2 regions of the Pseudoalteromonas sp. HL-AS2 genome follow, and region 2 is predicted to be linked to the other one. Evidence: predicted binding sites of a transcription regulator. Region 2 holds the regulator's gene; the other holds the start of a gene.
What was found. The regulator FliA, encoded in region 2, starts transcription of late flagellar genes. The targets are predictions, from matches to a motif close to CTAAAGNTNNNNNNNNNNNNGCCGATA.
Positions count from the first base shown of each region.

Region 1: RB215_RS01230 (DUF5610 domain-containing protein) is a predicted target of FliA. The motif match lies at 1,978-2,004, and genes of this name have one in related genera.

Region 1 is NZ_CP133571.1:258,278-261,707, reverse strand. Features, by position in the region: gene murI (glutamate racemase) at 1-742, opposite strand, end outside; gene RB215_RS01230 (DUF5610 domain-containing protein) at 820-1,947, opposite strand; gene trmA (tRNA (uridine(54)-C5)-methyltransferase TrmA) at 2,115-3,218, shown strand; gene RB215_RS01220 (thiol:disulfide interchange protein DsbA/DsbL) at 3,282-3,430, opposite strand, start outside.
Region 2 is NZ_CP133571.1:873,697-877,126, reverse strand. Features, by position in the region: gene RB215_RS04145 (chemotaxis protein CheA) at 1-373, opposite strand, end outside; gene RB215_RS04140 (protein phosphatase CheZ) at 389-1,150, opposite strand; gene cheY (chemotaxis response regulator CheY) at 1,166-1,549, opposite strand; gene RB215_RS04130 (RNA polymerase sigma factor FliA) at 1,590-2,300, opposite strand; gene RB215_RS04125 (MinD/ParA family protein) at 2,327-3,187, opposite strand; gene flhF (flagellar biosynthesis protein FlhF) at 3,180-3,430, opposite strand, start outside.

The DNA.
Region 1 (3,430 bases), 620 kb from region 2:
TACTACTCACACTAGCCGTTGCATAATATTGCAGCGGCTTTTTTGTATCTGCAATATTGTTATTCGTTAAATTAAGCTGGCTAATTAAGTAATGAACTCGCTTAGCAATCGCTGCACCTGAATCAAGTAGCTGCACTTTCCTATTAAAGTACTGACTAATCGGCTCTGCCAAAATAGGAAAATGCGTACAGCCTAATACTAATACATCTATAGACTGATCTATGTTTAAACGATCGAGTTCTTGGTGCAGTTTAGTTGTATCTAAACTTTGTTCGAAAAACAAACGCTCGGCTAAAGTAACTAGTTCAACGCTACTATATAAGCTAACTGCTATATTGTTGGTATGTTCTTGTATGAGTGTGCGCGTATAGGGACTTGATATAGTTGCTGGAGTTGCCAGTAGGCCGATATGTTTAGATTGTGTAAGTTGCGCAGCAGGTTTTATCGCCGGTACCACCCCCACTATAGGAATAGTAGTAATTTGGCGCACTGCCCCAAGCGCAGAAGTAGAGGCGGTGTTACATGCAATAACAATTAAATCTACATTAAGCGCTTGCTGGTTAATAAAGTGAATGAGTGCGCATAAGCGGTTAATAATCGTTTGCTGTGACTGAGCGCCGTATGGCAATAGCGCATTATCCATAAAATAGCTGTATTGCGCATCTGGAATACTTTGCTGAATATGTTCAAGTACCGTAGTACCACCAATACCTGAATCAAAAACCATTATGTGCGCTGACAAACTACTGTCCTTACTCTAAGTTAAGAACGGCAGTTTGCCATGTGATTTTTATAAAAGAAAGTAGTTTAGTGGTACAACTATTGTTGATTGGCTAGCTCGTCCGTTGCTGCATTTAATTGATTAAGGTTTTCGAACATAGCTTTGGTGTAATCTACCAATTTATCTATTTCTGCTTGATCTTGATTTAACCACTGCACAATACCCGATAACTGGTTTTGTATGCCCAGCTCTGTGGCTTTATTAAACACAGCTTTTAAGTCGTCGTTAAACGGCGCTAATTTATCAGCTACTGCTTTTTCAGGAACTGGCTTGTACTCTTCGTAACCTTTAACTGTAGCGACTGTTTTGGTTTGTCGTAAATCCATTGAAAAAGCCACCAGCTGTTCGTTGCCTAAGCTTAGTGCTTGCGCCTCTTCAAATGCTTTATCTAAGTCACCACTGAAAAAGGTGCTACTTACACTTTGTAAGTCAGCCATTAGCTCATTAATCGCCTTTTGTTCATTCTCATTTAAATCGCCATTAACCGACATAGAAAATGACAACTCACGAGACTGCGACGACTCACTTACAAAAGATTCACTATTCCCATTTTGCTGATAACGACTGGCTGATTGTGACTCATAAGCATCAGCAAAACTAATACTCACTTCGTCTCCTTCGGCGGTAGTAAATTTATATTCTGCTTTGTTACTTAAACTTGCATACTGAGCTTGGCTAACAGAGACACTGGCGGGTTTAGGATTAAATAAATCGTCTTCAAATTTGTCCAGGCCATTAAATATGCCTTCTTTAGATTTATTAATACCCTGTGCGATATCGTCGTTAAACACGCCATTGCCTTTTAATTCATCAACCGCGTCATCAATCCCTATTTGCACACCTTTTCGAGCATCACCTAACATACCTTTGAGTTTTTCATCGTCGGCACCATTGGCTTTTGCTTTACGTACTGCACTGGTAACGAAGTCTAAAACGTTTTTAACGATTTCATCAAAATCAAAAAGCGGTTTATCTTTTTTCGGCTCGCTTATCGGTAAGCCAAGAGCTTGAGCCATTTTGTCACCGAGCACTTTGGCAGCAAGTTCTTTACCGCGCTGCTGATAGTTATCTTGAGGCGACTGTATTGTAGGTTGCTGTAAAGCCCCTTTATTACCGTATTTATTAATATTGTGGTTTGGAACAAAGCCAAAGTTACCGATTTTCATGATCCGACTCCTATCTATGCTTGCCTTACTTATCGGCACTGTAAGTTATTTCTGTAGCTAGATGCTCAAAAAAAAACCAATATATATTTCATCAAAACTAGACAAATACATCTCGCTCCCTACAATAGCGCCGATAAACAGCTCTCAAAGATAAGGTTATAGCGTTAATGGCAGTTATTAAAATAGACACCTCACAGTACGATGCGCAGTTAAGCGAAAAAGAACAGCGTATTGCTGCCCAATTTCAACGTTTTGGTGTGGATAAACTTGAGGTATTTAGCTCAGAGCCGATTAACTACCGCCAACGCGCTGAGTTTAGAGTATGGCACGATGGTGACGATCTGTTTCATATAATGTTTGATCAACAAACTAAAGACAAAATTCGCGTTGATAGCTTTGACCCTGCCGCTCCTTTGGTAGGTGAAGTGATGCAAGTAATGATTGATAATTTAAAGTCGTGTGAAATTTTGCGTCGTAAATTATTTCAGATTGATTACTTATCTACGCTAAGCGGTGAGATTTTAGTGAGTCTGTTATATCACAAGCCACTTGATGAGCATTGGCTGAGTGAAATTAACGCGCTTAAAGAAAAGTTAAGCAGTAAGTATAAAATTGACTTTATTGGCCGTGCCCGCAAACAAAAAGAAATGCTTGGTGATGACTACGTTACCGAACGCTTAAACGTGAATGGTCAAGAACTAATATATCAGCAGGTAGAAAACAGCTTTACCCAGCCAAATGCCAAAGTAAATATTAAAATGCTAGAGTGGGCGCAAGACTTATGTAAGCCACTTAAAAATGATTTACTTGAACTTTATTGTGGTAACGGTAACTTTTCTATTGCGTTAGCGGGCTCGTTTAATAAAGTACTAGCAACCGAAATATCAAAGTCGTCGGTACACTCAGCGCAGTACAATATAGCGCAAAACAAGGTAGACAATTTAGATATTATCCGTATGTCGAGCGAAGAGTTTACTCAAGCCATGAATGGCGAACGCAGTTTTTCTCGTTTAGAAGGTATAGATTTAAATAGCTACAATTGCCAAACCATTTTAGTTGATCCGCCACGTGCCGGTATGGATACCCTAACGTGTGACTTAGTAGCAAATTACGAAAGTATTATTTATATTTCGTGTAACCCAGAGACACTAGAGCGCGACCTTGATCACTTAACCCGCACCCATGAAGTTAAACGCTTTGCGATTTTTGATCAGTTCCCTTATACGCACCATATTGAGTCGGGTGTATTTTTACAAAAAAAGAATACTTAAAATAACCAGCTAAAAATTACCCATAAAAAAAGCTCCTTAGAAGCTTTTTTTATGGGTTTAACTTTACTTGCTTGCTAAGTAGTTAATTAATTTAGTGATATCTGCGGGTTCGCTAATACCCGATTCGCGACCTAGAAGTAGTTTGTACTTACCATTTACGATAAAAGTAGGTACGCCACGCAATGCACCTTTCTCTTTAAAGTAGTCTTGGT
Region 2 (3,430 bases):
TATGTAATATTTCGAGTAACTGAGGATCGGCAGGCTCTGGTTGCTCACGATTTTTAATCGTAGCAAACATTTCATTAATAGTATCAAGTGCTTGAAGTATAACATCCATTAGCTCAGAGTTAACTGTTCGCACTTTTTGGCGCAGTAAGTCAAACACGTTTTCTGCGCCATGGCAGGCATCTACCAGCTCTGACATCGCTAAAAAGCCCGCGCCACCTTTAACAGTGTGAAAGCCTCTAAAAATAGCGTTCAATAATTCAGTATCTTCTGGGTTATTTTCCAGTTCAACTAATTGTTCAGATAAAAGCTCAAGGATTTCTCCAGCTTCAACTAAAAAATCTTGTAATATATCTTCATCGACTTCAAAGCTCATGCAGTTACTCTCCTATTAGAAGCCCAAACTTGATAAAAGATCATCAACTTCGTCTTGATCAGATACAACATCATCACGCGATTCTTTATCAATAATAGGGCCTTCTGGGCCTGCTAATGCTTGTGCGGCAATCGAGTTTTCTGTTTTTTGTTGCTCTTGGTTATTGTTTTCATCTTGTGCTGCAAACGCAGTTAACAGATGAATTAAACTTTCTTCAACTTCGCGTACCAGCTCAATAACACGGCGAATTACTTGCCCGGTTAAATCCTGATAATCTTGAGCCATTAACACATTAGTCATTAATACTTGCAACTCATCGGTTTTAAGATGCGAGCTGTTCATAAATTTATCAATGCTATGACACAATGTTTTAAATTCACCAAGTTCAAGATCGCGGCTCATTAACCGATCCCAGGTTGGCTTGATATGCGAAATATCATCAGCTAATTGCTGGGCTAAAGGCAGGCTCGCTTCAACCGCATCCATGGTTTTGTTGGCGGCGTTTTCTGTCATTTCTATGACATAGTTAAGTCGCTTTTTAGCATCCGGAATTGCATCAGTGGTTAAATCTGTTATGCGGGTGTCAAGCTCAAAACCCTTTAAAGACTCGTGCAACTGGCGCGTTAATTTACCTACTTCTGCAAACAAATATGATTGTTCTTGAGAGGCAGTTTCTAAAATTAACTGATCAGCTTTATGTTGCTCACCGTTTTCTAAAAAAGTGACCAGCTGACGTGCTTGCTCTAAAGTAATCTGAGGCGCAGCAGGTGCTGACATAAGCCTCTCCCCTTATTAACCTAAGCGTTCGAACACTTTTTCTAATTTAGTTTTTAATGTACCCGCAGTAAATGGCTTAACAATATAACCATTAACACCTGCTTGGGCTGCTGCAATAATTTGCTCTTTTTTAGCTTCTGCAGTAACCATTAAAACCGGAAGATGCTTTAATTTGTCATCTGCGCGTATTGCTCTTAACAAGTCAATACCTTGCATGCCCGGCATATTCCAATCTGTTACTACAAAGTCAAATGATTGATTTTGCAACATAGGTAAAGCAGTTGAGCCATCATCTGCTTCTAAAACATTGGTAAACCCTAAATCACGCAATAGGTTTTTAATAATACGTCTCATCGTTGAAAAGTCATCAACAACAAGAATTTTTATGTTTTTATCCAAAACATCCTCCAGTGAGGCCTAAACCTGTATTTACTTACTTCTAATTTATCCAGTCATTGATTTTTGCTTTTAGCTTAATCATCGCCTGACCATGTATCTGACTTACACGCGACTCACTTACATCGAGTATCTGTCCAATTTCTTTTAAATTCATTTCATCGTTATAGTACAACGAAAGCACCATTGCATCTCGCTCTGGTAGGGATTTAATTGCACTTAATAAAGATTCATTAAACCTTTCATTTTTAACATTATTAAAGGGTTTGTCTAGTGCTAAATCGTGCCCAACAGGTGTTATAACATCCTCATCAATACCTAAATCTTCTATTCCTAAGATTTTACTGGAATTAACATCGGTTAAAATATGATGATATTGCTCTAGTGTAATTTCAAGCTTTTGGGCAACTTCACTGTCTGTAGGTTCACGATTCAGGCTGCTTTCTAATGCTGAAATAGCTTCTATAACCTGGCGGCTTTTACGATGTACTGAGCGAGGAGCCCAGTCTCCACGGCGCATTTCATCAAGCATAGCGCCCCGAATACGAATACCCGCAAAGGTTTCAAAACTAGCGCCTTTAGTGGCATCAAAGTTTTTTGACGCCTCTATTAATCCTATCATTCCTGATTGAATTAAATCATCGAGTTGTACACTAGGGGGTAAACGAGCAATTAAATGACATGCTACTTTTTTTACTAATGAAGCATGCTTTTCAACAATCATATTTAAATTTTGTGTTGATTCATATCCCATAGCTCTATTCACCAATGTAGTCATAGTTAGCCGTTAACGAGTTTCTCAATGAAAAATTCTAAATGACCCGAAGGCTGGTTCGGTATTGGCCACTTTGTTATTCTTGTTGCTAATGTTTTAAAGGCAAGTGCAGCAGGAGAACTAGGAAACAGTTCAACAATTACTTTTTGACGACGTGTTGCTTTGCGCATATTTTCATCATAAGGAACGGTTGCAACCAGCTCCATTGATATATCTAAAAATCGGTCTGTAACCTTTGATAGCTTTGCAAATAACTCTTGCCCTTCGCGTAATGAACGCACCATGTTGGCAACAATTTTAAATTTATACACGCCATGTTCGCGGCTTAATACTTTGATCAGTGCATAGGCATCGGTTATTGAAGTAGGCTCGTCACATACCACAACCAAAACATCTTGTGCAGCGCGAGAAAAACTCAGCACCATATCCGATATACCGGCAGCGGTATCAACAACTAATATATCAAAATCAGTATTGAGTTCGCTAAAAGCACGAATAAGCCCAGCATGTTCTGCAGGCGACAACTCAACCATACTTTGTGAACCCGAAGTCGCTGGTACTATTTTTATCCCAGCGGGGCCTTCTACTAGTATTTCATCAAGCTCACATTCGCCAGATAACACATGCGATAAATTACGCTCAACACGTAGTCCAAGCATTACATCACAATTGGCTAAACCCAAATCGGCATCAAGCACTAACACTCTATTGCCTTGCTGACCTAAAGCGATCGCAGTATTTAACGATACATTTGTTTTTCCAACGCCACCTTTACCGCCAGTGACGGCGATAACCTTAACGCCGTTATTATTATTTTTGCTCATTTTACGCAGGCCGCTTGCTTGATCTAATACTGTGTTAATCATACATCTCTACTGTGCTCGACGCCACTGATTGGTGTCGTGAATGTTGTACTTTTGTTCTCTTTAAATATAATTGCTCAGCTTTTTTCACTAGTTTTTCTGCATTTGCAACTCGAATATCTTCAGGTACTCGTTGACCATTAGTAAGATACCCTATTGGCAGGCGATTTTGAATCGCAATACTAATTATCTCGCCTAAACTTAATGATTCGTCGAGTTTAGTGAAAATACAACCGCTTAACTGTA